Regions from separate parts of the Streptomyces sp. NPDC002994 genome, predicted to be linked through region 3. Evidence: riboswitches for the same ligand, from Rfam matches in the RefSeq annotation. Region 3 holds a riboswitch; each other region holds the start of a gene.

Region 1 (7,360 bases), on a different contig from region 3:
CGCGCGGCCCGAGACCAGCAGCTCGGCGATGGGGGCATCGAGGCCCACCTCGGTGACGTGCCGGCCCTCCGCGCCCGCGGGCAGCTCCAGGAGCCTGCGTGCCTCGTCGTTGACCAGCGTCAGCCGGCCGTCGTCCCCGACGATGAGCACCCCTTCCCGGACGGCGTGCAAAACCGCGTCGTGGTGTTCGTACATCCGGGTCATCTCGGTGGGGCCGAGGCCGTGCGTCTGCCGGCGCAGCCTCCTGCTCACGAGCACGGAGCTGCCCGTGGCGAGAACGAGTGCGGTGGTGGCGGAGGCGAGGAGCATCGGCAGATGGCGGTCCACCGCGTCACCGACGTTCTCGACAGTGACACCGGCGGCCACCAGGCCGACGACGGAACCGGCGCGGTCCACCACGGGCACGACGGCGCGGGCCGCGTCGTTCGGGGCGCCCGTGAAGATCTCCGTGAAGGTTTCTCCGGCCGAGGCGCGTTCGACATCCTCGGCGCGCTCGCCGATCAGCGTCGGATCGGTGTCGACGTACCGGGTGCCGTCCGGGGCCATGACCGCCATGAAGTCCACGCCCGATCCCCGCCGGGCCGACTCCGCGTGGGCTTGCAGAACCGCGGCCGGGTCGGGAGACCGCAGGGCGTCGACGGTGCCCGGGGCGTCCGCGAAGGCCGCCGCGGCGGCGAGCGAGCGGTTACGGGCGTCCCGCTCGCTGTCGTGGCGCGTCTGGAACGCGAGCGCGACCACCGCGGCGGTGATCAGCAGCACCGCGACCATGATCTGGAGGAAGAGGACCTGACCGGCGGCGCTGCGCGCCTCCAGCCGGGAAAGCACTCCTCGCCGTGACGAGCGCGGTGACCCGACATGCCTGGATCGTCCGAGGCGTCCGCTCATGCCCTATTTTTAGCATTGCGTGGCATTTTAGGGGCAGCCGTCGAGGGTGACGGCGCCGCCTAGAACGGGATCGAGCCGACCCCGGAAATCTTCAGCCGCCCACTGCCGATGGCGGTGCGCTTCGCCAGGACGCTCGCCTCCCGGCCGTCCGGCAGCCGCAGCGTGGCGCGGTCGCCCTCCATCGCCGCGAAGAACTCTTCTGTCACCTTGTCGGTCTGCGCGCTGCCGCCCCACTCGGCCAGCTCGGCGCGGCCGCCGCTGAGGGTGGCCACGACCTCGATCTCGACGTCACCGGTGATGAGGACCGCGGGGCCCTGGTAGTTACTCATGGTCCCCAGTGTGCGCCCACCGGCCGCCGCGTCCTACCACAGGGGCGAGGTGCGCTGGGTGTACGACCGGCCGTGCGCTCCAGCGGGGTGCCCTCAGGCGCCCTGCTGGAGCGCACGGCCGTGAATTTCTCAATCACTCGCTACGGGAAGGGTGTTCACCCGCCCCGGCGGTCGCTTTAGTACGGTCCGTTGACGTTGTCGATCGAGCCGTAGCGGTCCGCGGCGTAATTGCACGCGGCGGTGATGTTGGCGACAGGGTCGTAGCTGTCCATCGACGTACCGGGCACGTGGTAGGCCGCGAAGGTCGGCTGGATGACCTGGAGGAGCCCCTTGGACGGCGTACCGGCCACGGCGTTGGAGTCCCAGTTGTTGATCGCCATCGGGTTGCCCGAGGACTCACGCATGATGTTGCGGTGGATGCCCTCGTACGTGCCGGGGATGCCGTGCTTGGCCATGACGGCCAGCGACTCCTTGATCCAGCCGTCCAGGTTGTTGGCGTACGTCGTGGTCTTCGTGACGGCGGTGCGGGTCTCGGAGCGGTCGGCCCGCTCGGCCGGGGCCTTCGCGGGCGTCTTCGCCTTCGGCTCGGCCTTCGCGCCGATCGTCAGCTTGAGGCCGGGGTGAATCAGCGCCGGGTTGTCGCCGATGACCTGACGGTTGTCCTCGTACAGCTTCTTCCAGCCGCCGCTCACGGAACGCGCGTCCGCGATCTTGGACAGGGAGTCACCCGCGACCACGGAATAGGTCTTGGGCTCGGCCTTCTTCGCGGCGGCGGCGACGGCCGGCGCGGCCTTCTCGACAGCTGCGGGCTGCGCGGCGGTGGCGGAGGTCGCCCCGATCAGCGGCAGGGCGAGTGCGGCGCCACCCGTGCTCGCGGCGATGAAACCGCGAGTGAGTGATCTGGCCTTGGGACGACGGTGCTTACCCTTCGAGGGCATAACGAATTCCTCTCCGTCGCCTGCGAGGTGAGCTGTCGGGTTCGGGCTGGAGATGCCCGGTCGCACGGTCAATGCGACTTCACCCCAAGCCGTTCCGGATTCCGGATCGGCGGCTTACCTGGTTCCCCCGCTCCTGCCGTACGTGAGTGTGAGTGGGTGCGGTTTCCGGACGGCGGCAGGATTCGGCGGTCCACCCGGATTGACGGTGACGGTAAGCGAGACAGGCAGGTAAGAACAAGCCCCGGATTCCGCGTCGCAATGGAGATGGCCTATCAGGACGTGGAAACTTCTGTCACTGTCCGTGGGCGGCAGGCGCAACTTTCCCTCTATTGACGGGAACTGAGGCGTTGGCACTACCGCGTTTCGCTGCCGACGTGACTCCTGTCACGGATGACGTCGAGCGGCCGACCATTCAGGCAAACCGCCCACATTGGTCATTCGTGGGCGGAATGCGTGCTATTGGAGCGGTGTGGGCCGGGAGTGCTTGCGCCGAACGCCGTAACTCCTCTGTCCCCGCGGCGACTTGCGCGCCCCTTTCCGCAAGTCCACCGCGCGCTGAAGGGAGTTGCTCCGCGACGGTCCGGTCATGGGCGGCATTGGGCAAACTGGAATAAACTGATACAAACAGCCTCGCGCGGGTATCCATCCCACATGAACGAAACCAGGCCTCTGGCCGTCGTTACCGGTGCCTCCAGCGGAATCGGTTTCGAGCTGGCCAAGCAATTCGCTGAAAATGGATTCGACCTTCTGCTGGCCGCTGAGAATTCCGACCTCGCCCTCGCGGCGGACGAAGTGCGGGCCCATGGAGCCGACGTACACATCGTGAAGGCCGATCTGGCGACACCGGACGGCACGCAGCGACTGCTCGGCGCCATCACGGCGACCGGGCGGCCGGTCGCCGCCGCCGCACTCAACGCCGGCGTCGGGCAGGGCGGGGCCTTCCTCGACACGGACCTCGCCGACCAGCTGCGTGTCATCGACCTCAACATCACGTCCACCGTGCGGCTGGCGAAGGGCCTGCTGCCCGACATGGTCGCTCGCGACGAGGGCAGAATCCTGTTCACGTCGTCCATCGCGGCAACGATGCCGGGCTCCTTCCAGGCGGTGTACAACGCCTCCAAGTCCTTCATCCAGTCGTTCGCCCAGGCGTTGCAGAACGAACTGAAAGACACCGCGGTGACGATCACGTCGGTCATGCCCGGCCCGACGGAGACCCACTTCTTCCACCGCGCCGGCATGGATGACACCCAGGTCGGGCGGCAGAAGAAGGACGATCCCGAAGAGGTGGCGAGGCAGGGCTTCGCGGCGCTGATGGCCGGCCGGAAGAAGGTCGTGGCGGGCTCCGTGAAGACCAAGGCGCAAGGGCTGGTCAACAAGGTCGTCCCCGACAGCGTCAAGGCCGCCGCCCACCGGAAAATGGCGGAACCCGGATCCGGCGAACCGAAGTGAGCGCCTTCCTGCTCTTTTACGGCAGAGGTGTGCCCCCGGTGGCGTTGACAATCTCAGCCGTGATGTAGCTCGCCTGCGGAGAAGCGAGGAATACGTAGGCCGGGGCCATCTCGGCAGGCTGTGCCGGGCGGCCCAGAGGCGCCTGCTTTCCGAACTTCGTGGTGTCCGGCATGGTCGCCGGAATCAGCGGCGTCCATACCGGGCCGGGAGCGACAGCGTTGACCCGGATGCCGCTGGACGCCACCATTTGCGCCAGCCCCTGAGTGAACGCGACGATGGCCGACTTCGTCATGGCGTAATCGAGCAGATGAGGGCTGGGTTTGTACGCCTGGACGGAGGACGAGTTGATAATGCAGCCGCCCTCGGGGATGTGGGGGAGGGCCATCTTCGACAGCCAGAACATGCCGTAGAGGTTGGTCTTCATGACCCGGTCGAATTGATCGGTCGTGATGGCGCTGATGCCGTCCGGCTGGGACATCTGATAGGCGGCGTTGTTCACCAGAATGTTGATGTGGCCGAATTCCGTGATCGCGCGGTCAATCAGCGCACGGCACTGCTCCTCGTCCCGGATGTCGCAGCTCACCGCGACAGCCCTGCGGCCCGCCTCCTCGACGAGGCGGGAGGTCTCGGCGGCCTCTTTGTCCTCCTCCGGAAGATGAGTGAGCAGAACATCGGCACCCTCACGGGCGAAGGCCAGGCACACCGCCCGGCCGATCCCGGAGTCCCCGCCGGTCACCACCGCCGCGAGGCCTTTCAGAAGCCCGTTTCCCCGGTAGGAGTCCTCGCCGTGATCGGGCGGAGGATCCATCGGGCCCGTCCAGCCGGGGTGTTCCTGTTCCTGGTCCGGGAGCTCCGGCTGCGGATGCTTCGTGACGGGGTTTTCCGGGGTTTCCCCCTCGCGGCTCTCTTCATTCATCGCGGCCTCCTTGTTGATCGGATTTGGTCACATCTGGGTTCCCCAAAGCCCAGCGCTCGAATCCACGGGCCTTGTCATGTGCATTGACACGCGCGCACGCCCGCTGCTTGATTGATGCCGCACCACGTTTGGGAGCGCTCCCACCGACGAGCGATGGGAGCGCTCCCACTCGGCCCCCGAAGTCTTCTGACAGGGAGATCCGCACGTGAGCCACCACAGAAAAAGCCGAAGAACGTTAGCGGCTGTCGCCGCCGGCACCGCCACCAGCCTGCTGCTCGCGGCGGCCGGACTGATCGGCACCACGCCGGCGGTCGCGGCCGAGGCGGCCGAAGCGCACGTCGACAATCCGTTCGCGGGTGCCTCGTCCTACATCAACCCCGACTACGCGACACTGATCGACGGGTCCATCGCCAAGACCGCCGACGCCACGGTCAAGGCGAAGATGGAGAAGGTCAAGAGCTATCCCACCGCCGTCTGGCTGGACCGCATCGCCGCGATACACGGCGGCAGCGCCAACGGGGGCCGCAAGAGTCTGGCCGACCACCTCGACCTGGCGCTGGCCCAGAAGAAGCCCGGACAGCCGCTGACCGCCACGTTCGTGGTGTACGACCTGCCGGGCCGGGACTGCGCCGCCCTCGCCTCCAACGGTGAACTGCCCCTCACACAGGCGGGCCTGGACCGCTACAAGGCCGAGTACATCGACGCCATCACCAGCGTCTTCGCCGCCCCGAAGTACCAGGACATCCGCATCACCACGGTGATCGAACCGGACGGCCTGCCGAACCTGGTCACCAACCTGGCGGACCCCGAGTGCGCGCAGGCGAAGAGCAGCGGCATCCAGGTCAAGGGCATCCAGTACGCCCTGGACAAGCTGCACGCCATCCCGAACGTCTATACGTACCTGGACTTCGCCCACTCCGGCTGGCTGGGCTGGGACACCAACCTGACGCAGACCACGCAGCTGTACACGGACGTCGCCAAGGGCACCGCCGCGGGTCTGAGCAGCGTTGACGGCCTGATCACCAATGTCTCCAACTACACGCCGCTGGCCGAGCCGTTCCTCACCGACCCCGACAAGACCGTCGGCGGGAACATGGTCAAGTCGGGCAAGTTCTACGAGTGGAACCCGAACTTCGACGAGTCGGACTTCACCAAGTCCGTTCACCGGGCGCTGGTCGCCCAGGGCTGGCCCGCGTCCACCGGCATGGTCGTCGACACGTCCCGCAACGGCTGGGGCGGCAGCGGGCGGCCGACCGCCGAAAGCACCAGCACCACCCTCGACACGTACGTGAGCGAGTCCAAGGCGGACCGCCGGGCCCACCGCGGGCTGTGGTGCAACCACAGCGGCGCCGGTATGGGGCAACCGCCGCAGGCCGCCCCCGCCGGCTACCCGGATTCGCATCTGGACGCGTTCCTGTGGGTCAAGCCGCCCGGCGAATCGGACGGCGCGAGCGAGGACATCCCGAACGACGAGGGCAAGCGCCCGGACCCGATGTGCAACCCGTCGTACACCGCGCCGGGCGCCGGCAACGGCAAGACCGGCGCGCTGCCGGACGCGCCACTGGCCGGTCACTGGTTCCACAACCAGTTCGAGATGCTGGTGAGGAACGCCTACCCGGCCGTCCCCACCGACGGTGGCGGCGACCCGGACCCGACGGACACGCAGGCGCCGACCGCCCCCACTGCCCTGAGCAGCACGGCGAAGACGGCGAACAGTGTGTCGCTGGCGTGGAACGCGTCGACGGACAACGTCGGGGTGACGGGTTACGACGTCTACCGGGGCACGGTGAAGGCGAACACGACACCGGTGGCCGGTACGTCCTTCACGGACACCGGCCTGTCGCCGTCCACGGCGTACAACTACACGGTCCGGGCGCGTGACGCGGCGGGCAACGTGTCGGCGGCCTCCGCGGTGTTGAGCGTGACGACCGGGGCCGGAGGTGGTGGCGGCGATCCGTCCGGTGCGCTGAAGGTCCGGTACAAGAACAATGACGCCTCCGCCACGGACAACTCCATCCGGCCGGGTCTCCAGGTGGTCAACACCGGTTCCGCCGCGCTCGATCTGAGCAAGGTCTCGGCGCGCTACTACTTCACCCGCGACGGCGGGTCGTCCTCGGTGAGCGCGTTCTGCGACTACGCGGCGGTGGGCTGCTCGCAGGTGAAGCTGCGGGTCGTTCCGCTGACCACTCCGGTCACGGGTGCGGACGCCTACCTGGAGGTGACGTTCTCGGGTGGCTCGCTGGCGGCCGGGAAGGACACCGGTGACGTCCAGCTGAGGCTGAGCAAGTCCGACTGGTCCAACTTCAACGAGGCCAACGATTACAGCCGTACGGCGGCTACCGCGTACGCCGATGCGCCGGCCATCCCGGCGTACACCGGCTCCACGCTCGCCTGGGGCGCCCCGCCGGCCTGACCGGCGAACGCTCGTCACTCCTGACCCCTGTCCCGCCCGGCCGGCCGCCGTACCGGCCGGGCGGGACAGGCCCATTTCTGGGCGATCGTTTCCTAAGCCACCGTGCACGCGGCTGCGTTGAGGCTGAACTGCGTCGGCTTGGTGAACGTTCCCGTATACGTGCCCTGGAAGCCGAACGACTGGCTGCCGTTCGGGGCGATCTGGGCGTTGGACGAGGTGTTGCTCGCGGTCACCGCGCCGGAGGACGGGGCGATGGTGGCGTTCCAGGCGTTGGTGACGCTCTGGCCGGACGGGAGCGTGAACGCCACCTTCCAGCCGTTGACGGGCGCGGAGCCGGTGTTGGCGACGGTCACATTGGCGGTGAAGCCGCCGGGCCAGACGTTCGTGGCGTACGTGACCTTGCAGGCCGCCGGCGTTCCCGGGTCACCCG
Region 2 (7,360 bases), on a different contig from region 3:
ACGCGGCTGGGGCGCAGTCGTCGCCGCAGCCGGTGGGCGGGTTGGATCCGCTGCCGTCGCCGTCCTCGATGTCGGTGTTGTCCTCGTCGCCCTGGACGATCGCCCAGCGCTGCGGGTGGCGCATGGACCCGCCCCGGTCGGAGTTCCTGGCCAGGCGCATGCGGCCGGGGCGGGGGCTTGGTGGAGGTGCCGGTCGGGCGTGATGGGCGGCTCGTGCCACAGCAGGGTCACGCCGTGCTCCTCGCAGTAGGCGCCCGTCGCGTCCTCGACCGGGAAGGCGTGGTCGCCCATGACGCAGTCCGTCATCGCCGCGTCTGCCGTTGGATTTCCCGCAGTCGCGCGCCCACCCGGCAGCGCGACTCGTGGCAGTTGGGGCATGCTGCTGCGTGGTTGAGGACGGCCATATATGCCGCCAGGTCAGGCGGCGGAGCCGCGTCTTCCGTTCGGTTGGCCGGCTATGTCACTGCTCTGCCTCTCTGTCGAGCTCGGCCCACACGATGTCGCCGTTCGCGGTTCTGCTGTGTCCGAAGCGGGCTGCTATCGCGAGGGCGGTGAGGACTGCTATGCGAGTGACCGGCGCGAGATCCTCGGGGAGGTCCGTTTCGACGCGGATGCGGTCAGGCGTCTCGTCGAGCCGGGGCTCCTCGCCAGTCGCCGCGGTGAGCATCGCGGCGACAGCAGCGGCTTTGGTCTCAGCGGAACGCACGGGTACCCCTCGTGAGTACTCAATCACTCTTCGTGATGCCGAGCGCCCAGCTTCGAGACCTGATGGGTTAGCTTTGTCAATGTCGACGCACAACCTCGGAGTCGCTCAAATGCCCCGTGACACGCCGTACTTGCAGGTCGCCGACGCGCTGCGCGCCCGCATCAAGGCGGGCGAATGGGCCGTGGGCGACAAGTTGCCGTCCCGCGCCCGGTTTGCTGAGGAGTACGGGGTCGGGCAGAGCGTTGCCCAGCGCGCGATGGAGCGGCTCATCATCGAGGGCCTCCTCGAAGGCCGCTCAGGGTCCGGCACCTACGTCCGCCGGCCGCGCGAGCGCCTGCGCATGGTCCGCTCGCGCCACCGTGAACGCCGGGGCGGCTCGCCGTTCCGTGCGGACATGAAGGAGCAGGGCCGGGCCGGTACCTGGGAGTCGCGGAGCGAGGCTCGCACGCCGGCCCCGGATCACATCGCGGAGCGCCTGGCGATTGAGCCCGGTTCCCTCTGTGTCGTCACGCGCTACGAGTTCCTTGCCGACGGCCTGCCGGTCCAGCTGTCCGAATCGTGGGAGCCGATGGCCATCACTGATGGAACACCGATCGTGCTGCCCGAGATGGGACCGCACGCAGGCGCCGGTGTCGTCGAGCGGATGTGGTCCATCGGCGTCGACATCGACACCGCTGTGGAGATCCCGCGCCCTGCGCGCGCGAGCCAGGAGCAAGCGAACCTCCTGGGTATCAGTGCCGGCGACCTGATCACGGAGATCGAGCGGACGTACTACGACGTCGACGGGCGACCGGTGGAGACGGCGGACATCGTAGTCGCGGACGTCCGCTGGGAGATCGCTTATGAGATCGGCATACAGCGCGACTGAAGGGGTGCGCTCGACGTGCGCGTGGGGCCGGGGGGTGGCAAGACTGAGGTTATGACTGAAAAGGCGCTTCTTGAGGGCGGGCCGGACGATCTGCCGGAGCGGATTGTTCCGATCACGCCCCCCGGGCAGGAACTGAAGATTCCGCACCGCGGCGGGTACGAACACTTCAAGGTCACGACGCGGCACCAGGACAGTGACCAGGGGCGTGTGACCGTCTACCAGTGGTGGGAGCGGACGGAAATCGCCGAATAACGCCCTTCGCCGGGGAGGCGGTTGGCCGCGTCTGCAGCGGCGCCGTGGCTGTCCAGCTGATCGGTCGGATCGGGTTACGGGGCTGGTCGCGGCGCAGGCTGAGCTCGTACACCGCGATGTCGTGTACGACGTGCAGGTGTGAGTGGTCTGGGGCCGTCCCCTGATGGCGTACAGTTGTGTTTAACGACGCGGGGTGGAGCAGCTCGGTAGCTCGCTGGGCTCATAACCCAGAGGTCGCAGGTTCAAATCCTGTCCCCGCTACTGAAGAAGAAAACGAAGGCCCGGATCTCGGAAGAGATCCGGGCCTTCGTCGTCCGTCCGGGCGGGCCTTGGACCGTCGTCACTCGGTTGGCCGACCCCCGATGGCCGTGCGGCGCGGCTACGGCCAGCCTGGGTGGGGCGCGGTACCGTCCGCAGCCGGGTGCGCGGCGAGCAGGAGACCACAGGTGGGGAAGCAAGGCGGTGCGGGCAAGGCTTCGCGGTTCGTCCGGGCGCTGCCGGCGCTGCTGATCGTCGGCGGGTGCGCCTTCGATCTCGCTACGCCGCCGAACTTCACCGCGTCGCCGCTCTTCGCCGCCGCCCCGCTGATCGCCGCGCCGCTCTTCTCGTTCCTGGGCACCCTGGTGACCGGCGGCGTCGCGACCGCCGCCGTCGTCGGGCTGCACCTCTACAACGGCACCTCGACGCACGTCGAGTCCGTGACCGAGCTGATCACCATGATCACCGTCGCCGTCCTCGCGCTCGTCATCAACCGCGTCGTACGCCGCAGCGGCCGGCAGCTCGCCTCCGCCCGCACCGTCGCCGAGGCGGCCCAGCGCGCCGTGCTCCCCGTACCCGCCGACCGGATCGCCGGGATGCACATCGCCGCGCGGTACGAGGCCGCGCAGGCGGACGCCTTCATCGGCGGGGACCTCTTCGCCGTACAGGACACCCCGCGTGGGGTGCGGCTGGTGGTCGGCGACGTACGCGGCAAGGGGCTCGAGGCGGTGGAGGCGGTGGCGGTCGTCATCGGGGCGTTCCGGGAGGCCGCCGAGCAGGAGAGCTCGCTCGAGGGCGTCGCGCAGCGGCTGGAGCGGGCGCTCACGCGGGAGGGCGCGCGGCGCGCCGGGCTGGACGCCTTCGAGGGGTTCACGACCGCCGTACTCGCCGAGATCCCGCGCGGTGAGGCAATGGTGCGGGTGGTCAACCGCGGGCACCCTGAGCCGCTGCTGCTGTACGCCGACGGGGATGTCGCGGAGATCGTGCCGGCCGCGGCCGCGCTGCCGCTGGGGATGGGCGAGCTGGGCGCCTGGCCGGACCGGGCGCAGGAGTACGCGTTCCCGGCGGGCGCCACGCTGCTGCTCTACACGGACGGCCTGTCCGAGGCGCGCAATGCCGCGGGTGTCTTCTACGATCCCGCCGCGCGGCTGCGCGGGCGGATCTTCCCGGGGCCCGAGGAACTGCTGGACGCGCTCACCGACGACGTACGGCGGCACACGGCCGGAGCCGCCACGGACGACATGGCCCTGCTCGCGGTCGGGCGGCCCGCCGAGGGGCAGCAGGACCGCCGCAGGACCGTGAGCCTGGTCAGGCGGGCCCATGCCCACCGTCTGCCGGACGGCCGAACCAGTGCAGGCTCTGGCCGTGCGGGGCCGTGAAGGCGACCGCGCGCTCGTCGATGGCGAGGGTGAGCAGGTGCTCGTCGTCGGGGGCGGGCGCGTCGAGCCAAGGGAGCACGGTGTGGTGCTCGTTGGAGATCCAGTGGCCCGGCAGTGCGCGCACGAGCGCGGCGAACTCCTCGCGGCGGGCGAGCGGCAGGTACGTCAGTACGGCGGTGTGGAAGACGACCAGAGTCGCGTCCGCCGGGGCCTCGGCGGCCAGCGCCGGGAGTTGGTCGACGAGGTCGCCGCGGACGATGCGCGGGCGGGGCGCCGTACGTACGGCCTCGATGGCGGCGAGCTGCTGCCGGGGGCGGTCCACCTGGCCGGGCCAGATCAGTGACTGGAGCCAGCGGACGTCGTCCTCGTCGGTGGTGTCGAGCGGGTTGAGATCGATGCCTGCCCGCCATGCGATGTCGGGGAGCGCGGTGGGGAGGGGCGCGGGGCCCTCCGTACGGCAGTCGAAGGTGACGGGGGAGGTGCCCAGGGTGGCGCCGCCGTTGTAGCGGTAGGCGTAGCGGTCGGGGTGGAGGCACAGACCGGCGGAGGCTCCGACCTCGATGAGGGCGAGCGGCTGGGGGAGCGCGGCGAGGAGGGGCAGGAGGGTGGCGCAGCGGGCGGGCTCGTTGGTCTGGGTGAAGCGGGCCAGCATGACTTCGCGTACGTCGTCCCAGTGGGCCAGGGTCCAGGCGCGGAAGGGCGCCCACCGGTCGTACGGGCCACCGAGGAAACGGACGGCGGCGAGGAGGAGATTGGGCTGCTGCTTGTTGCCGGGCGGCAGGGCGGCGATGAGGGCGCAGAGGTCCTGGTCCTCGCTGATGCGGGCGGTGAGTTCGGCGTAGGCGGGAGAAACGCCGCGCGCCTGCTGCTGGGAGAACTCGCGGTAGCGATCGGCGACCGACTGCGTGCTGTTGAAAACCATGTGCCGAAGCTAGCGCCCCATCCGGCGCCGCGACCGTGCGTAATCGCGATATGCCCCTCCGCATAACAATTGACGAACCGTCATGGTGGAGATGTTTCCTGAGGGGCGGTCAACTCGTCCGGCTGTGGGCGTTTGTGTCCTGGTTGGTTCAGGCCAATGCCCTTAACGATCAACAGGAACAGCTTGGAAAGCATGCCCGGTGTCTATTAACGTTCGATAACGCAGCGCGGTCGTCCCAGTCGTCGCAAGAGACGGCACCGTGCGCACGCGCCGAATTCCGCAAGGGAACCGGGGAACCATGTTCCTTGGGGTGAATCGGGTCATTTCGTACCAACGAAGCGGCCCGTAGGAGACCTTCCTGCTCCGAACCCGTCAGCTAACCCGGTAGGCGAGAAGGAAGGAAAGGAGCACGCCTCCGTGGCGTCCAACAGTCCTGCCCCCCAGGCGACCCTGCCCCCTTACGGGGTACCCCGCGACAGTGAGAATCACGTCGGCGGGGAAGAAACTTGGGAAGAGTGGAATCCCACTGAGGAATCCGTCCGGCCCGTACGCGGCCGCCACCGCGTCGCCAAGCAGCGCGGCGGACTCGGTCGCAGCTCCACGGTTCTCGGCGTCGGCGTCATAGCCGCGGTCGGCGCGGGCGGCATCGCCACCGCGCAGGACAAGCCGGCCATCTCGATCTCCCTCCCCGACCTTCCCGACTCGTTTACGGACTCGCTGCCCGACGCCAAGTCCCTTCCCGGCGTCGGGTCTTTCATGTCCGACGACTCCGGATCGGGTTCGCGGGCGGGCACCCCGGGCGAAGCGGTCCTGGCCGCCGCCCCCCTCACCACCGCGGGCGTCACCACCGCCGACGCGCAGCAGGGCACCACCGACGCGGGCGAGGCGCTGCGCGCCCGCATCCTCCAGCAGGCCGAGCAGCAGCAGGCCGCCGCCGACGCCGAGGTGAAGCTGGCCGCCGAGAAGGAGGCCGCCGAGAAGGCCGCGGCCGAGGCGAAGCAGCAGCAGAGCGCGGCGGAGGCCAAGGCAGCCGAGGAGAAGCGCGAGGCCGAGGAGAAGAAGCGGCAGGCGGAGGAAGAGGCCGCGCGCAAGGCGGAGGAGGAGCGGCTGGCCAAGCTCGCCGCCAGCTACTCGCTGCCCACCTCGTCGTACACGCTCACCTCCACCTACGGCCAGTCCGGCTCGATGTGGTCCTCCGGCCAGCACACCGGCCTCGACTTCGCCGCCCCGACGGGCACGCCGGTCAAGGCCGTGCACGGCGGCACGATCAAGTCCGCGGGCTGGTCGGGCTCGTACGGCTACCGCATCGTCCTGGAGCTCCCGGACGGTACGGAGGTCTGGTACTGCCACCTCTCCTCGATGACCGTCACGTCCGGCGATGTCGGTACGGGCGAGGTCATCGGCCGCGTGGGCGCCACCGGCAATGTGACGGGGCCGCACCTGCACCTCGAGGTGCACACGCCCGGCGGCGCGGGCGTCGACCCGGCGGCGTGGCTGCGCGGCAAGGGTCTTTCCGTCTGACGGCAACCTCCGCAGTCCCCGGCAGTCCTGGCGCACGCCCCCCGAGCCAGGGCTGCCGGTCTGTGTGTACGGCGCAAGTCCCCAGCCCCAGTTCGGGAAGGGGCGGGTAGGGAAAAGCGCCGCAGGCACCGACCAACGGCCGCCTCCGTCTGAGACCCGCTACTGCTGCCGGTACGGGTTGTACGCGGCGTAGTTCCGGTGCGGTGCGGGGTGCTGGGAGGGCGGCGGCCCGTACCCGTACGGCTGCCACGGTGGCTGCCACGGCGGCGGTGTCCGCAACCGCCCCGTCGCCCGCGCCGCGTACTCCAGGGCCGGTCCCGCCACCTCCCTGCGCTGCCACAGGTGGTGCAGCAGCTCCTGTTCGCGCGCCGTGAAGTCCGGGCCCACCGTGCCGCGGTGTGCCCGGTGGCGCAGGAAGGCGAGGGATGTGGCGAAGGCCTCGTACTCGGCGACGGCCCGGGCGGCGGCGCGGCCTCCGGGGGCACCTGCTCCGTGCGCATGTGCTCCGTGCGTACGGGCCGCCGCGTCCCGCGCCAGCGAGCGGGCCCGCATGGAGGAGAGCGCGAGCGGCTCGCCGGGCAGCAGCCAGCCGGCGGCGGCATAGGCGGGCAGCTCGGCGGCTATCGTGCCCAGCTCGCGCTGGCGCGTCCAGACCACCAGCCAGGTCAGCAGCGCGAAGGCGGGGACCATGAAGCAGGCGTACACGAGGTAGAAGCCGTACCCCCCGAAGACCGCCGAACCGTTCCACAGGGCGTGCATGCCCATGGCGAACACCAGGCCGAGCAGCGGCAGCGCGATGCGCCGCCACCGCCCCCGGCGGCGCGGCGGCGCGAGCGCGGCGAGCCCGAAGCCGATGCCTGTCAGCACCGTGAACAGCGGGTGCGCGAACGGCGACATCACTATGCGTACGAAGAAGGTCGCCGCGGTCACCGACGCGAGGCCGGAGGCGCCTGCTTCCTGGTCCTCGCCGAAGGCGTTGCCGAGATAGAGGATGTTCTCGGTGAAGGCGAAGCCGGTCGCCGTGAACCCGGCGACGACCACTCCGTCCACGATCCCCGTGAAGTCCCGTCTGCGGAAGAGGAAGATCAGCAGCACGGCCGCCGCCTTCGCGCTCTCCTCGACGACCGGGGCTATCACCGTCGCGCCGAGGGATTCGGCCCCCGCCGGGTCGGCGGTGGCCGTGGCTATCCAGCGGGTCGCGAAACTGTTCGCGATGATCGCGACGAGGGCGGCGGCGAACGCGCCCCAGGCGAAGGCGAAGACGAGGTTCCGCCAGGGCTCGGGCTCCACCCGGTCCAGCCAGCGGAACGCCGCGAGCAGGAGCGGCACCGGCAGCACCGCGAGCCCCAGCCCGACCAGGAAGCCATGCGTGCCGGTCTGGTCGCGGACGATCGCCAGGATCACCAGGGCGCAGAGCGCGAGGACCGTGAACACCGAGCCCGCGCGCACCGCCC
Region 3 (7,360 bases):
ACACGTACTGCCGCATCGGGTAGGCGAGGGCCACGACCAGCGAGCACAGCACCAGGACGAGGAGCGCCGCCCGGCCGGTGAGCCGGGAGCGGCGGGCCTGACGGCGGGTCTGCGAGCGGTAGACACGGGCGGCGGTCTGCTCGCCGAGCAGCCGAATCCTGGTCGCAGTGGAGAACCGGTCCCGGTCCTTCCCGGCCATGTATCCCGCCTCCCCTGCCGTTACGCACGTACGTCCCCGGACACGGTACGGGACCGCGGCCGGGGACGTACGTACGACTGGCTGTGCTGTGGTGTCAGGGCTTGCTGTCAGCCCTTGCTGTGCTTATCCCTTAAAGCGGGGGAAGGCGGAACGACCCGCGTACACCGCCGCGTCGTCGAGGATCTCCTCGATGCGCAGCAGCTGGTTGTACTTGGCGACGCGCTCGGAGCGGGCCGGGGCGCCGGTCTTGATCTGGCCGCAGTTGGTGGCGACGGCGAGGTCGGCGATGGTGACGTCCTCGGTCTCACCGGAGCGGTGCGACATCATGCACTTGAAGCCGTTGCGCTGCGCGAGCTCGACGGCGTCCAGGGTCTCGGTCAGCGAACCGATCTGGTTGACCTTCACGAGCAGCGAGTTGGCGGCGCCTTCCTCGATGCCGCGGGCCAGGCGCTCCGGGTTGGTGACGAAGAGGTCGTCGCCGACGATCTGGACCTTGGCGCCCAGCTTGTCGGTGAGGACCTTCCAGCCGGCCCAGTCGTCCTCGAAGAGCGGGTCCTCGATGGAGACGAGCGGGTACGCCGCCACGAGCTCCTCGTAGTACTCCGTCATCTCGGCGGCCGAGCGGGACTTGCCCTCGAACTCGTACGAGCCGTCCTTGTAGAACTCGGACGCGGCGACGTCGAGCGCGAGCGCGATCTGCTCGCCCGGGATGTAGCCGGCCTGCTGGATGGCCTCGAGGATGAGGTCGAGCGCGGCGCGGTTGGAGTCCAGGTTCGGGGCGAAGCCGCCCTCGTCGCCGAGGCCGGTGGACAGGCCCTTGGTCTTCAGGACGGACTTGAGGGTGTGGTAGACCTCCGTGCCCCAGCGCAGGGCCTCGGAGAACGACTCGGCGCCGATCGGCGCGATCATGAACTCCTGGATGTCGACGTTGGAGTCGGCGTGCGACCCACCGTTGAGGATGTTCATCATCGGAACGGGCAGCAGGTGCGCGTTCGGGCCGCCGAGGTAGCGGAAGAGCGGCAGGTCCGACGCCTCGGAGGCGGCGTGCGCGACGGCGAGGGAGACGCCGAGGATGGCGTTGGCGCCGAGGGAGGCCTTGTTCTCGGTGGCGTCCAGGTCGAACATGGCCTGGTCGATCAGGCGCTGCTCGGTGGCGTCGTAACCGACGAGCTCCGGGCCGATCTGCTCGATGACGGCGAGGACGGCCTTCTCGACACCCTTGCCCTGGTAGCGGTTCGGGTCACCGTCGCGAAGCTCAATGGCCTCGAACGCTCCGGTGGAGGCACCGGACGGAACAGCAGCACGACCGGTGCTGCCGTCGTCGAGGCCGACCTCGACCTCGACCGTGGGGTTGCCTCGGGAGTCCAGGATTTCCCGGGCTACGACGACGTCGATGGACGGCACGAGCATCTCCTTCTGGGATGTGACGCTAGGGGTGCAGGGTCACTTTGGCCTTGCGACAAGAGCCTAACCGGCTCGGGGGCATCGGTCGGCCGTTCGCCCGCCCCGTGGGACAAGAAGAGGTCCGAATACCCGCAATAGCGGACGTAACTCTTCTGGTCAGTACGGCAGAACCCCGGCCCGGCGCGTACGGGGGGAGCGCGCCGGGCCGGGGTGGTGTGGGGGTGTCGCCGGGTCAGCTCAGGTGCAGCTGCTGGCCCGGGTAGATGACATCGGCGTCGCTGACGATGTCCTTGTTCAGCTCGAAGAGCTTCTCCCAGCCGCCCTTGACCTTCTTCGCGTCGGCGATCTTGCCGAGGGTGTCGCCGGACTTGACCTTGTACTCGCCGTCACCCTTCTTGATCTCGGCGGGCGCGGCGGGCTTCGCGGTCTCGGCCTTGGGCTCGGCCTTGGGCTCGGAGCGGACCTCGCTGCGCGAGGCGGGCTGCTCGGCGGCGCGCGGGGCGGCCTGCTCCTGCTTCTTCTCCGTGGAACCGGAGGTGTCGACACCCGGGTCGACACCGTCGTTGGTCAGGCCGCCGGCACCGGCGCAGGCCCAGGCGCCCGGGCCCTGCATGTCGAGGAGCTTCTCGGCGGTGGCGATCTGCTGCGCCTTGGACGCCTTGTCGGCGGTCGGGGCGTACTGCGTGCCACCGGCCGCGGCCCAGCTGGACGCGGAGAACTGCAGGCCGCCGTAGTAGCCGTTGCCCGTGTTGATGGACCAGTTGCCGCCGGACTCGCACTGGGCGACAGCGTCCCAGGTCTCGACGGAAGCGGCGGAGGCCGAGGTCGCGCCCATCAGCGGGACGGCGACAGCGGCGCCGGTGATACCGGCGAACGCGGCGAAACGCATGGCCTTGGACGGGGCACGGTGCTTGGCCTTGCTGGAAAACAGCATGCGACATCTCCTCACCGACGCCTACGAGGTGAGCTGTCGGGTTCGGGCCAAGTGAGTGCCCGGCCGCACGACGACCTGCGTCGCGCGGCTTTACCCCAAGCCGGTTCCGTTCGTCTTTCGACGTCCGGGCCCGGCGCCTACCTGGGTCCCCCGCTCCTGCCTACGGCGCTTTACGCGTCAGTTCCCCCCGGCCGCCGGCAGGATTCGGCGTGACGGTCGACGGGGCCCGCGGTGGCGAGCGGTCTGACGGTAAACACATGAGCCCTTGATGTTCAAAGACGCACATCAGGGAGATATCGCCCTTCCCTGCCCTTACCTGACCCACATTCGCGCAGGTCAGGGGAGGAACGGGCGGATCGTCCGGGCCGCGCCCACCAGTTGAGGCAAAGAGACCCTTGTCTCACTTATGCCAAACTGGACATAGCGGCCCGAACTACCCCCCGAAATCAGCCCAGATCGAGGCTCTGGCCAGGGACGATGAGGTCCGGGTCGGAGCCGACGGTCTTCTCGTTCGCGGCATAGAGCGCGGCCCAGCCGCCGCTCACGTCGTGCGCGTCGGCGATGGCCCAGAGGTTGTCACCGGCGCGGACGGTGTACTCGCCGTCGGCGTTGGCGGCGTCACGTGTCGATCCGTCACCTCGGGAGGCGTGGCGGCCCGATTCGCGCCCGATGCCCGGATCACCGGATACGGCGCTGTCGGCTTCCCGCGCCTCTTCGCCGCGGTGCTTGCCCTTGGAGGTGCCCTCCTCGGGGGTGGGCGAGGCGGTCCCGGGGGAGGGGGCCTCGGGGTCGTCAGACGTCTTGGCGTCCTCGGACACCGGGGGCGCCGTCGGCTCAGCGGTTTCGTCCGCCTTGTCGGCCTTGTCAGCCTCGTCAGCCTTGTCGGCCTTCACGCTCTCGTCGCCGGTCCCGGCGGGCGCCTCGGTCGTCGGCTCGGACGGCTCCTGGGTCTCGGCGTTCTCCGGCGTCGCGGTCGACGTGTCGTCCTTCGGCTCGGCGGTCGCACCGTCATCCGGGGCGGCGTCGTCACCCTCCGTCAGGCCGGAGATGAGCGCGCAGCTCGGCCACGCCTGCGGTCCCTGGTCGGCCAGCACCTTCTCCGCCACCTGGATCTGCTGGGAGCGGCTGGCGAGGTCGGCGCGCGGCGCGTAGGCCGTACCGCCGAACTTCTGCCAGTTCTCCGGGGAGAACTGAAGCCCGCCGTAGTAGCCGTTACCGAGGTCGGCGCTCCACATGCCGCCGCTCTCGCAATCGGCGACTCGGTCCCAGGTCGTGGCTTCGGCAGCGTTCGCGCCGGTCGCGCCGAGCAGCGGGATGGCGATGGCCGATCCGGCGACTCCTGCCGCGACGACGAGAGCTGGAGCCTGACGGGGGCGGCGGTGCTTACCGTTCCCGGAGCGCATGCGGTGGCCTTTCGAGTGACGGCTGAGGTTGACGGTGAACGTAGCCCTACTCGAACGTTTGTTACAAGTCGATGCAGCGTAGATCACGTGAAGGTCTCGAATTGACGTAGCGTCACCTCGTTTCGGCGTCGAACTCCACGGGCAAGGTGCGCAGTCCGCGCATGATGAGGCCGCCGCGCCACCGCAAATCGTCAGGTTCCACCGCAAGCCGCAAGTCCGGCAGGCGTCGCAGCAACGTCGCGATCGCCGCCTGCCCTTCGAGCCGCGCCAGCGGCGCACCGAGGCAGTAGTGGATGCCGTGCCCGTAGCCGAGGTGCTGGTTGTCGCGGCGTGAGAGGTCGAGCGTGTCCGGCTCACCGAAGCGCTCGGGGTCCCGGTCCGCGGCGGCGAGTACGACGAGCACGGGGTCGCCGGCCGCGATGTCCTTGCCGCCCAGGGTCAGCGGCTCGGTGGCGTACCGCCAGGTGGCGAGCTCCACCGGCCCGTCGTAGCGCAGGAGTTCCTCCACCCCTGTGGCGAGCAGCTCCGTATCCCCCTCGGCGAGCGCGCGTTGGAGGCGTTCGCGCTGCTCCGGGTGGCGCAGGAGCGCGTACACGCCGTTGCCGATGAGATTGACGGTCGTCTCAAATCCGGCGAAGAGGAGAATGAAGGCCATCGCGGCCGCCTCGTTCTCGGTGAGGTGCTCGCCGTGGTCGCTGGCGCGGATGAGGCCCGAGATGAGGTCGTCGCCCGGTTCTTCCCTTTTACGGTGGATGAGTTCGGCGAGGTAGTTGCGCATCTTCTTCACCGACCGGGCCACTCCCCCACGCGGCCCGCCCCCGTGCCGGATCATCATGCCCGCCCAGTCGCGGAAGTCGTCCTGGTCCTCGCGCGGTACGCCGAGCAGGTCGCAGATCGCGTAGATGGGGAGCGGAAAGGCGAAGTCGTGGATGAGGTCCGCGCTGCCCTCCGCGATGAAGTTGTCGATGAGCTGGTCCGTAAGCTCCTGCACCCGCGGCGCGAACTCGGCCACCGTGCGCGGAGTGAACGCCTTCGACACGAGGCGCCGCAGGCGCGTGTGGTCCGGCGGGTCGATGTTCAGCAGATGCGTCATCAACTCGGCCTTGCGCTCGCCCGGAATGCCGGTCTTGCCCTTGGCGTGCGCGGAGCCGGCGTGATGGGCCGGATCCTTCGAGAGCCGCTGGTCGGCGAGAGCCTGCCGCGCGTCGGCGTACCGCGTCACCAGCCACGCCTCGACCCCGCTGGGAAGGGATGTCCGATGTACGGGCGAGTGCTCACGCAGCCAGGCGTACGCCGGATAGGGATCGGTGGCGAACTCCCAGGTGAAGAGTTCGGGCATGGGGGCGGGGTGAGGCTGGTCGGGCATGCCCCCGACAGTATCGGCCGCCCTCGAGAGGAATGCCGAGGCCAGGTCCCGGACCGAGCACTACGACGATGAGCAGGAACTACTCGGCGCGGCCCTCCGCTGCTCGGATCGCGTCCCGGTACGTGCGGGCCGCGGCACGCAGCGCCGCCTCCGGGTCCACGCCGGACGCCTCCGCCCGTACCGCCATCGCCAGCAGTTCGTAGCCGATGCCTTCGCCCGCCGGCAGGGGGACGTCGAGGTCCGCGGTGCGTACGCGGGAGGAGAGCTTCGCGGCCAGGGCGAGGCCCGGCTGGCCGAGGGGGACGCCGTCCGTGACCGAGTCGCGCTGCTTCTCGTCGGCCTTCGTCCGCAGCCAGTGCGCCTTGACCTCTTCGGGGGTCTCGGCGGTGTCGTCGCCGAAGACGTGCGGGTGGCGGTGGATGAGCTTGTCCACGATCGTCCCGGCGACGTCGTCGATGGAGAACGGCTCGTCCGGATCTTCCTGGGCGATACGCGCGTGGAAGACGACCTGGAGGAGTACGTCGCCGAGCTCCTCGCGCAGTTCCTCGCGGTCACCGTCCTCGATGGCCTCGACGAGTTCGTACGCCTCCTCGATGCCGTACTTCGCGAGTCCCTTGTGGGTCTGCTGCGAGGACCACGGGCATTCGAGGCGGATGCGGTCCATCACCTGGACCAGGTCGAGGAGGCGCGCACCCGGCAGGTCGTACGAGCCGGGCAGCAGCTCCAGGTCGGGCATCTGGACCCGGCCGGAGCCGGCCAGGCGGGCGAGACCGTCGGTGAGGGCCTGGTCGCCCTCGCCGGACGGGAGGACGACCACGGTGCGCCCGCCCTCGCACGCGTCCAGCAGCTCCTGGGCGGTCGGGGCGGCGTGCTCGACGGCGACCCCCGCCTCGCGCAGGTACGGCAGCTGCGGGTGCCCCGCGTCGGCGCACAGCACGAGGTCCGCCGCGCGCAGCGTCTGCCACGCGGGCCAGGACAGGAGCCCGGGCGCGACGCGGTGGCTGGCGGTGAGGAGGACGATACGGCCGGGGGCGGCGGGCTCGGATGCGGAGGCTTCGCTGGTCACATGTCGAACGTACCTCGGCGGTACGACAGCCCGGGGGCCAGCCCTCCTGCTACGCGCCCGCCTCCGGCGCCTCCGGGGCCGCTTCCTTCGTCACCTGGGTGATCCACGGCGCCTTGTAGTCGCCCAGCTGCATCTTCTCGTCGTCCCACGTGCCGTAGCGGGGGTTCACGTCGATGTCGAGCGCCTTCGACGCGGCGACGAACGCCTCGTTCACCTTCTGCTGGCCCTCGGGGGTGTTCGTCGCGCCGATCTTCGCGGCGAGCTTGCCGACCAGGACGTCCCGGCGCAGGGCGTCGTCGATCTGGTCCGGGGCGACACCGCGCTGCTGGAGGTACATCGCGGCCAGCTGCTCCTCGCCGCCCGCCTGCCCGGCCGCGTCCTCCCGCGCCTTCTGGATCTCCTTGCGGCTCACGCTCGCACCCGCGTCGTCCGCGGCCCGCTGCACGATCTTGTCCACGATGAGGTCGTAGAGCTTGGCGCGGCCGAGCTGCCCGGTCGAGCCGATGAGCTGGGCGGCCTGCGGCGAGGTCTGCTGGGCCTGGCGTACGTCCTTGACCTGTGCCTGGAGCGCGGAGACCTCGATACGGCCGCCGCCCACGACGGCCGCCGCTCCTGGATGCGCCTCATTGCCGCACGCGGCGAGAAGCGGCGCCGCGATCAGAAGCGCGGCGGAGACGGAGAGCGCGGTGCGACGGCGGCGGTGCAAAGGGTGCCTCCCGGCGGTGATCGTGCGGCATAGCAACGACAGTGCGACGAACGACCTTGCGGTGATCGATGTTAGGCAGTCGGAGTGGTCCGGGCCACTGATTCGCCCAACGATTCGTTCGTGTTCGTGGATGCGCTGTCCCGGGAGGGCCGGGAATCCCGGCGGGATTCCCGTGCGGGGCCGCCCAGCATGATCGTGCGGGAGACGACGAAAGTGACCGGGATCGCGGCCGACGCGGCGATCAGCGGGGCGTACGTGCTGTTGAGGCGCAGGACGTCCACC
Region 4 (7,360 bases), on a different contig from region 3:
CGTTCGGCGTGCAGGGCCGTCAGCGACCGGGCCCGTTCCACGTCACCGCGCGCCACGGCGTCGACGATCGCGGCGTGTTCGGCCCAGGCCTCGGCGGGGCGGGCGTGCTGCTCGACGGCGTACATCCAGGCGATCTTGTGCCTGAGCTGGGTGAGCAGGGCCGTGAGGCCGGGGCTGCCCGACGCCTGGGCGAGCGTCTCGTGAAACCAGGTGCCCAGCGAGCGCAGATCCTCGCCCTCGCCCCGGCGGGCCCGCTCCTGGCCGAGCCTGACCAGGCCGCGCAGCACCTTGAGGTGCGCCTCGGTGCGCCGCTGGGCGGCGCGGGCCGCGCTCAGCGGCTCCAGCAGTGTCCGGACCTCCAGGAGGTCGGCGGCCTCCTGCTCGGTGGGCTCGGCCACGCAGGCGCCCGCGTGCCGGCGGGTGGTGACGAACCCCTCGGACTCCAGTGTGCGCAGAGCCTCGCGCACCGGGACGCGCGAGACACCGTAACGGCGCGCCAGCAGCTCTTCGGTGAGCCGGCTGCCCCGCGCGAAGACACCGGAAACGATGTCGTCACGGATTGCCGTGCATACCGATTGCGCGGGAATGCGCATGACCGAACCTCCGCCTTAATCCCCGCGAAACGCGGTCGATCGACGCTTGTTCGGCGACTCTATTGCAGCATTCCGCAATTTCCGACGGGGGGCGGGAATCCATGGACGGCTTTTGGACATGCACAAGGCCCCGGCGGGGAGCCGGGGCCTTCTGGACGACGAACGGGCGACCGAGCCGTCAGACGTTCACGCCGTGCGCGCGCAGGTACCCGACCGGGTCCATGTCCGAGCCGTACTCGGGCGACGTGCGGGCCTCGAAGTGCAGGTGCGGGCCGGTCGAGTTGCCGGTCGAGCCCGAGAGGCCTATCTGCTGGCCGGAGGCGACGCTCTGGCCGACGGAGACGCCGAGGGACGACAGGTGGCCGTACTGCGTGTACGTGCCGTCGTTCATCCGGATGACGATGTTGTTGCCGTACGCCCCGCCCCAGCCGGCCTCGACGACGGTGCCCGCACCGACGGAGACGACGGAACTGCCGGACGCGGCGCGGAAGTCGACGCCGGAGTGGCTGCCGGAGGACCAGAGGTTACCGCCGGTCTTGTAGCCGGTGGTCACGAAGGAGCCGGCGACCGGGAGGGTGTAGCCACCCAGGCGCTTGCGCTCCGCCTCACGGGCGGCGCGCTCCTTGGCCGCACGCTCCTCGCGCTCCTTCTTGGCGCGCGCCTCGGCCTCGGCCTTGGCTTTGGCCTCCGCCTTGCGCTTGGCTTCCGCCTTGCGCTTGACCTCCGCCTTGCGCTCGGCCTCCGCCTTGTCGGCGGCCTGCTGCTGCTTCTCGGCCTGAGCGGCGATCTGGTCGGCGAGGGAGTCGCCGATGACGATGGCCTGGGTGAGGCCGGTGTCCTCGACGGAGAGGGCCGATCCGGCGGCGAGAGCCGGAGAGGCCAGGCCTCCGATGACGCCGGTCGTCGCGAGGGCGGCGACGCCCGCCATGTTCGCGCTTCTGCGCGTCAGGCGGCTCGGACGACGGTGCTTCCCGGTGGCACGGGTGAACGCCATGGAGTGGCTGATCCTTTCCTTCCTTCTCGCCTACCGGGTTAGCTGACGGGTTCGGAGCAGGAAGGTCTCCTACGGACGCCTGTCGTACGTACGCACGCAGGACGTCCGATTCACCCCAGGGACTGATTGGGTCCCCGGCTCCCCAGGCTCGCGCCTGACGGGGACTCGGCGATGGCTGCCCGGTGCCGCGGATGCGGCTCACTGCTGACGGACAGCCGGACAGACGCTAAGCGGCACATCTTTTAATCACCAAACAGACACGGCGTTTTGTAACGCACCCCACAGGCCAGACAGGCAACCTCCACAACAAACCGGACATACAGGAAGGACCCCGGCAGCCTTTCGGCCGCCGGGGTCCCTCAATCTCCCGCTTTGGGGTGTAACGCGGTCAGTCGCCGACCACGCGTCAGCCTGCGACCACCGTCACGTCGCCGATGCCGAGCGCCCTGACGGGCTCCTCGATCTGCGAAGCGTCGCCGACGAGGATCGTGACCAGCCGGTCCTCGGGGAAGGCGTTGACGACCGCCGCGGTGGCCTCCACGGTGCCCGTCTCGGCGAGGCGGGCGTACATCTGGGCCTGGAAGTCGTCCGGCAGGTGCTGCTCGACCTGGTCGGCGAGCGTGCCGGCGACGGCCGCCGCCGTCTCGTACTTGAGCGGCGCGACACCCACCAGGTTCTGTACGGCGACATCGCGCTCGGCGTCGGTGAGGCCCTCGGCCGCGAGGGTGCGCAGCACCTTCCAGAGGTCATCGAGCGCCGGTCCGGTGGACTCCGTGTCCACCGAGCCACTGATCGCCAGCATCGAGGCGCCCGTACCGTCGGCCGAGGAGCGCAGCACCTGGCCGAAGGCGCGCACGCCGTACGTGTAGCCCTTCTCCTCGCGCAGGACGCGGTCCAGGCGGGAGGTGAGGGTGCCACCCAGGCAGTACGTGCCGAGGACCTGGGCGGGCCAGACACGGTCATGCCGGTCGGGGCCGATCCGGCCGATGAGCAGCTGCGTCTGGACCGCGCCGGGCCGGTCCACGATGACCACACGGCCCGTGTCGTCGGCCGTCACCGGCGGCACGGGGCGGGGCTCGGCCGTGTCACCCTTCCAGGCGCCCAGGGTGTCGGCCAGGATCGCGTCCAGGTCGGTGCCTTCGAGGTCGCCGACGACCACCGCGGTGGCGGTCGCGGGACGCACGTGCGCCGCGTAGAAGCTCTTCACAGCGGCGGAGTCGATACGCTCCACCGTCTCCTCGGTGCCCTGGCGCGGCCGCGACATGCGCGAGGTCGCCGGGAACAGCTCCTTGGAGAGCTGCTTGGCCGCGCGGCGGGACGGGTTGGCCGTCTCGTGCGGGATCTCGTCGAGCCGGTTGGCCACCAGGCGCTCGATCTCGCTGTCCGTGAAGCCGGGCGCCCGCAGCGCGTCGGCGAGCAGGCCGAGCGCCTTGGGCAGCCGGGAGACGGGGACCTCGAGGGAGACCCGGACGCCCGGATGGTCGGCGTACGCGTCGAGTGTGGCGCCGCAGCGCTCCAGCTCGGCGGCGAACTCCTCGGCGGAGTGCTTGTCGGTGCCCTCGGAGAAGGCCCGCGCCATGATCGTGGCCACGCCGTCCAGGCCCGTGGGCTCGGCCTCCAGGGGGGCGGCGAGGAAGACCTCGACGGCCACGACCTGCTGACCGGGGCGGTGGCAGCGCAGCACGGTCAGGCCGTTGGGCAGGGCGCCGCGCTCGGGGGCGGGGAAGGCCCACGGCGTGGGGGTGCCCCCCTGCGGCTGCGGGTGGAACTTCATGCTGACGGCTGCGGTGTCGGTCACTTGTCCGCCCCTTCCTGCGTTCCGGTCTCGCCGGCGGCGTCGGTGGTGTCGTCGGCTGCGGCTTCGGCGCTGTCGGAGTGCGTGGGCTCGTACACCAGGACCGCGCGGTTGTCCGGGCGGAGCCTGGCCTTGGCGACCGCCTGGACCTCCTCCGCCGTGATGTCCAGGACACGCTTGACGGCGGACAGGGCGAGCTGCGGGTCGCCGAACAGGACGGCGTACCGGCACAGTTCGTCGGCGCGGCCCGCGACCGTACCGAGCCGGTCCAGCCACTCGCGCTCCAACTGGGCCTGCGCGCGCTCCATCTCCTCGGGCGTGGGGCCCTCGGCGGCGAAGCGGGCCAGCTCCTCGTCGACGGCGCGCTCGATGTCGGGCACCTCGACGCCGGCCGACGTCTTCACGTCGAGCCAGCCGAGCGAGGGGGCGCCGGCGAGGCGCAGCAGTCCGAAGCCGGCGGCGACGGCCGTCCGGTCGCGGCGGACGAGGCGGTTGTGCAGCCGGGAGGACTCGCCACCGCCGAGGACGGTGAGGGCCAGGTCGGCGGCGTCGGACTCGCGGGTGCCGTCTTGTGGGAGCCGGTAGGCGGCCATCAGCGCGCGGGCCGGGACCTCTTCGCGGATCTCCTCGCGGATCTCCTCGCCGATGATGTCGGGGAGCGTACCGTCACGCGGCGGCTGCTTGCCGTCGTGGTGCGGGATGGAGCCGAAGTACTTCTCGATCCAGGCGAGCGTCTGCACCGGGTCGATGTCGCCGACGACGGAGAGCACCGCGTTGTTGGGCGCGTAGTACGTACGGAAGAAGGCGCGCGCGTCTTCGAGGGTCGCGGCGTCCAGATCGGCCATCGAGCCGATCGGCGTGTGGTGGTACGGGTGGCCCTCCGGGTAGGAGAGGGCGGTCAGCTTCTCGAACGCGGTGCCGTACGGAACGTTGTCGTACCGCTGGCGGCGCTCGTTCTTGACGACGTCGCGCTGGTTCTCCATGGACTCCTCGTCGAGCGCGGAGAGCAGCGAGCCCATCCGGTCGGCTTCCAGCCACAGAGCCAGCTCCACCTGGTGGGCGGGCATCGTCTCGAAGTAATTGGTGCGCTCGAAGCTGGTCGTGCCGTTGAGCGAACCGCCCGCACCCTGCACCAGCTCGAAGTGACCATTGCCCTTGACCTGCGCCGAGCCCTGGAACATCAGGTGCTCGAAGAGGTGAGCAAGACCGGTACGCCCCTTGACTTCGTGGCGCGAACCCACGTCGTACCAGAGGCAGACCGCGGCGACCGGGGTCAGGTGGTCCTCGGAGAGCACCACGCGCAGGCCATTGGCCAGCCGGTGCTCGGTCGCTGTCAGGCCGCCGGAACCGGCCTGCGCTGTGGCCGTGTGACCCATGGGCATGTACGTCCCTTCGATCGCGATATGAAGAAGTCCTGCCACTGTATGCAAGCGCAACTACACCTGGCGAAGTTCCCGGCCGGTGTACGCCCTCAGGGAACGCCCGAGCAGTCGCCGCCCTGGCTCCGAGTAGGCGCTACGGACGGGTCGAGGTCGGCGTTGTCAGTGGGCCGGTCCACAATGGTCGGCATCAGACCCAAGAACTCAGCCCGACAGAACCGCGAAGGAGCCGCAGCCGCGATGGCCCGCCGCAGCACGAAGACCCCGCCGCCGGACGATGCGTTCGAGGAGAAGATCCTCGATGTCGACGTCGTCGACGAAATGCAGGGCTCCTTCCTTGAGTACGCGTACTCGGTGATCTACTCGCGAGCGCTGCCCGACGCCCGCGACGGCATGAAGCCGGTGCACCGACGCATCGTCTACCAGATGAACGAGATGGGGCTGCGGCCCGACCGCGGCTATGTGAAGTGCGCCCGTGTCGTGGGCGAGGTGATGGGCAAGCTGCACCCGCACGGCGACGCGTCGATCTACGACGCGCTCGTGCGGATGGCTCAGCCCTTCTCGATGCGCCTGCCGCTGGTCGACGGGCACGGCAACTTCGGCTCGCTGGGCAACGACGACCCGCCGGCCGCCATGCGGTACACCGAGTGCCGGATGGCCGACGCCACGTCGCTGATGACCGAGTCGATCGACGAGGACACGGTCGACTTCAACCCGAACTACGACGGGCAGGAGCGGGAGCCGGTCGCGCTTCCCGCGGCGTATCCGAACCTGCTGGTCAACGGCGCGTCCGGGATCGCCGTGGGCATGGCGACGAACATGCCGCCGCACAACCTGGGCGAGGTCGTCGCCGCCGCCCGCCACCTGATCAAGCACCCCGGCGCGGATCTTGAGACGCTGATGCGTTTCGTGCCGGGTCCCGACCTGCCGACCGGCGGCCGCATCGTCGGCCTGGGCGGGATCAAGGACGCGTACGAGAACGGCCGCGGCACCTTCAAGATCCGCTCGACGGCCACCGTGGAGAACGTGACGGCGCGCCGCAAGGGCCTGGTCGTCACCGAACTGCCCTTCACCGTCGGCCCGGAGAAGGTGATCGCCAAGATCAAGGACCTGGTCTCGTCGAAGAAGCTCCAGGGCATCGCGGACGTCAAGGACCTCACCGACCGCATGCACGGCCTGCGTCTGGTCATCGAGATCAAGAACGGCTTCGTCCCCGAGGCCGTCCTGGAGCAGCTCTACAAGCTGACGCCGATGGAGGAGACCTTCGGCATCAACAACGTGGCGCTGGTGGACGGTCAGCCGCTGACGCTTGGCCTCAAGGAGCTGCTGGAGGTCTATCTCGATCACCGCTTCGAGGTCGTACGCCGCCGCAGCGAGTTCCGCCGCACCAAGCGGCGCGACCGGCTGCACCTGGTGCTCGGCCTGCTCGTCGCGCTGCTCGACATCGACGAGGTCATTCGCCTCATCCGCTCCAGCGACAACTCGGCGCAGGCCAAGGAGCGGCTGATCGAGCACTTCTCGCTGAGCGAGATCCAGACGCAGTACATCCTGGACACGCCGCTGCGCCGGCTCACCAAGTTCGACAAGATCGAGCTGGAGGCCGAGCGGGACCGGCTCACCGGCGAGATCGACGAGCTGACCAGGATCCTGGAGTCGGACACCGAGCTGCGCAAGCTGGTCTCGACCGAACTTGCGGCGGTCGCGAAGAAGTTCGGCACCGACCGGCGCACCGTGCTGCTGGAGTCGGGAAGTTCGCCGGTCGCCGCGGTGCCGCTGGAGGTCGCGGACGACCCGTGCCGGGTCCTGCTGTCCTCGACCGGCCTGCTGGCTCGTACGGCCAATGGCGAGCCCCTCTCCCTGGACGACGCCCGCCGCACCAAGCACGACGTGATCGTCTCGGCCGTGCCGGCCACGGCGCGTGGCGACGTGGGCGCGGTGACGTCGTCCGGCCGCCTGCTGCGCCTCGCGGTCATCGACCTGCCCCAGCTCCCCGACACGGCCTCCGCGCCCAACCTCTCGGGCGGGGCTCCGGTCACGGAGTTCCTCACCCTGGAGCCGGACGAGACACTGGTCTGCCTCACTACCCTCGACGAGGCCTCACCGGGGCTCGCGCTCGGAACCGAGCAGGGCGTGGTCAAGCGGGTGGTCCCGGATTATCCGTCCAACAAGGACGAACTGGAGGTCATCACCCTCAAGGACGGTGACCGGGTCGTCGGCGGGGCGGAGTTGCGCACCGGCGAGGAGGACCTGGTCTTCATCACGGACGACGCCCAGTTGCTGCGCTACCCGGCAGGGCAGGTCAGGCCGCAGGGCCGGGCCGCGGGCGGTATGGCGGGCATCAAGCTCGCCGAGGGCGCCAAGGTGATCTCCTTCACCGCGGTGGACCCGGCGGCGGACGCCGTGGTCTTCACGGTGGCCGGCACGGCCGGCACGCTGCTCGGCGACACGGAGACGTCGGCGAAGCTGACGCCGTTCGACCAGTACCCGCGCAAGGGCCGGGCCACTGGCGGCGTGCGCTGCCAGCGGTTCCTCAAGGGCGAGGACATCCTGCTCCTGGCCTGGGCGGGCACGGCCCCGGCCCGCGCGGCAGCCGAGAACG

What was found. Region 3 has a riboswitch for cyclic di-AMP ahead of ABZX79_RS16570 (transglycosylase family protein). Riboswitches for the same ligand answer to the same signal wherever they lie in the genome.
Region 1: another riboswitch for cyclic di-AMP. It lies ahead of ABZX79_RS04600 (LysM peptidoglycan-binding domain-containing protein); the one in region 3 lies ahead of ABZX79_RS16570 (transglycosylase family protein).
Region 2: another riboswitch for cyclic di-AMP. It lies ahead of ABZX79_RS15220 (M23 family metallopeptidase); the one in region 3 lies ahead of ABZX79_RS16570 (transglycosylase family protein).
Region 4: another riboswitch for cyclic di-AMP. It lies ahead of ABZX79_RS29385 (M23 family metallopeptidase); the one in region 3 lies ahead of ABZX79_RS16570 (transglycosylase family protein).

What each region holds. Positions count from the first base shown of each region.
Region 1 is NZ_JBEXNQ010000003.1:178,566-185,925, forward strand. It holds gene ABZX79_RS04590 (SpoIIE family protein phosphatase) at 1-768, opposite strand, end outside; gene ABZX79_RS04595 (DUF4873 domain-containing protein) at 945-1,214, opposite strand; gene ABZX79_RS04600 (LysM peptidoglycan-binding domain-containing protein) at 1,391-2,152, opposite strand; cyclic di-AMP (ydaO/yuaA leader) riboswitch at 2,157-2,321, opposite strand; gene ABZX79_RS04605 (SDR family NAD(P)-dependent oxidoreductase) at 2,804-3,601, shown strand; gene ABZX79_RS04610 (SDR family oxidoreductase) at 3,618-4,517, opposite strand; gene ABZX79_RS04615 (glycoside hydrolase family 6 protein) at 4,723-6,930, shown strand; gene ABZX79_RS04620 (cellulose binding domain-containing protein) at 7,023-7,360, opposite strand, start outside.
Region 2 is NZ_JBEXNQ010000009.1:266,496-273,855, forward strand. It holds gene ABZX79_RS15180 (hypothetical protein) at 1-160, opposite strand, end outside; gene ABZX79_RS15185 (hypothetical protein) at 461-706, opposite strand; gene ABZX79_RS15190 (GntR family transcriptional regulator) at 816-1,574, shown strand; gene ABZX79_RS15195 (DUF5988 family protein) at 1,626-1,826, shown strand; gene ABZX79_RS15200 (hypothetical protein) at 1,858-1,968, shown strand; tRNA gene ABZX79_RS15205 (tRNA-Met) at 2,014-2,087, shown strand; gene ABZX79_RS15210 (PP2C family protein-serine/threonine phosphatase) at 2,273-3,463, shown strand; gene ABZX79_RS15215 (DUF2332 domain-containing protein) at 3,393-4,385, opposite strand; cyclic di-AMP (ydaO/yuaA leader) riboswitch at 4,644-4,791, shown strand; gene ABZX79_RS15220 (M23 family metallopeptidase) at 4,836-5,906, shown strand; gene ABZX79_RS15225 (PrsW family intramembrane metalloprotease) at 6,066-7,360, opposite strand, start outside.
Region 3 is NZ_JBEXNQ010000011.1:22,700-30,059, forward strand. It holds gene ABZX79_RS16560 (septum formation initiator family protein) at 1-199, opposite strand, end outside; gene eno (phosphopyruvate hydratase) at 323-1,609, opposite strand; gene ABZX79_RS16570 (transglycosylase family protein) at 1,836-2,537, opposite strand; cyclic di-AMP (ydaO/yuaA leader) riboswitch at 2,541-2,715, opposite strand; gene ABZX79_RS16575 (transglycosylase family protein) at 2,984-3,940, opposite strand; gene ABZX79_RS16580 (cytochrome P450) at 4,053-5,306, opposite strand; gene ABZX79_RS16585 (nucleoside triphosphate pyrophosphohydrolase) at 5,386-6,372, opposite strand; gene ABZX79_RS16590 (SurA N-terminal domain-containing protein) at 6,422-7,078, opposite strand; gene ABZX79_RS16595 (GtrA family protein) at 7,150-7,360, opposite strand, start outside.
Region 4 is NZ_JBEXNQ010000026.1:106,117-113,476, reverse strand. It holds gene ABZX79_RS29390 (GntR family transcriptional regulator) at 1-593, opposite strand, end outside; gene ABZX79_RS29385 (M23 family metallopeptidase) at 772-1,587, opposite strand; cyclic di-AMP (ydaO/yuaA leader) riboswitch at 1,600-1,768, opposite strand; gene ABZX79_RS29380 (pitrilysin family protein) at 1,994-3,361, opposite strand; gene ABZX79_RS29375 (pitrilysin family protein) at 3,382-4,764, opposite strand; gene ABZX79_RS29370 (DNA topoisomerase IV subunit A) at 5,002-7,360, shown strand, end outside.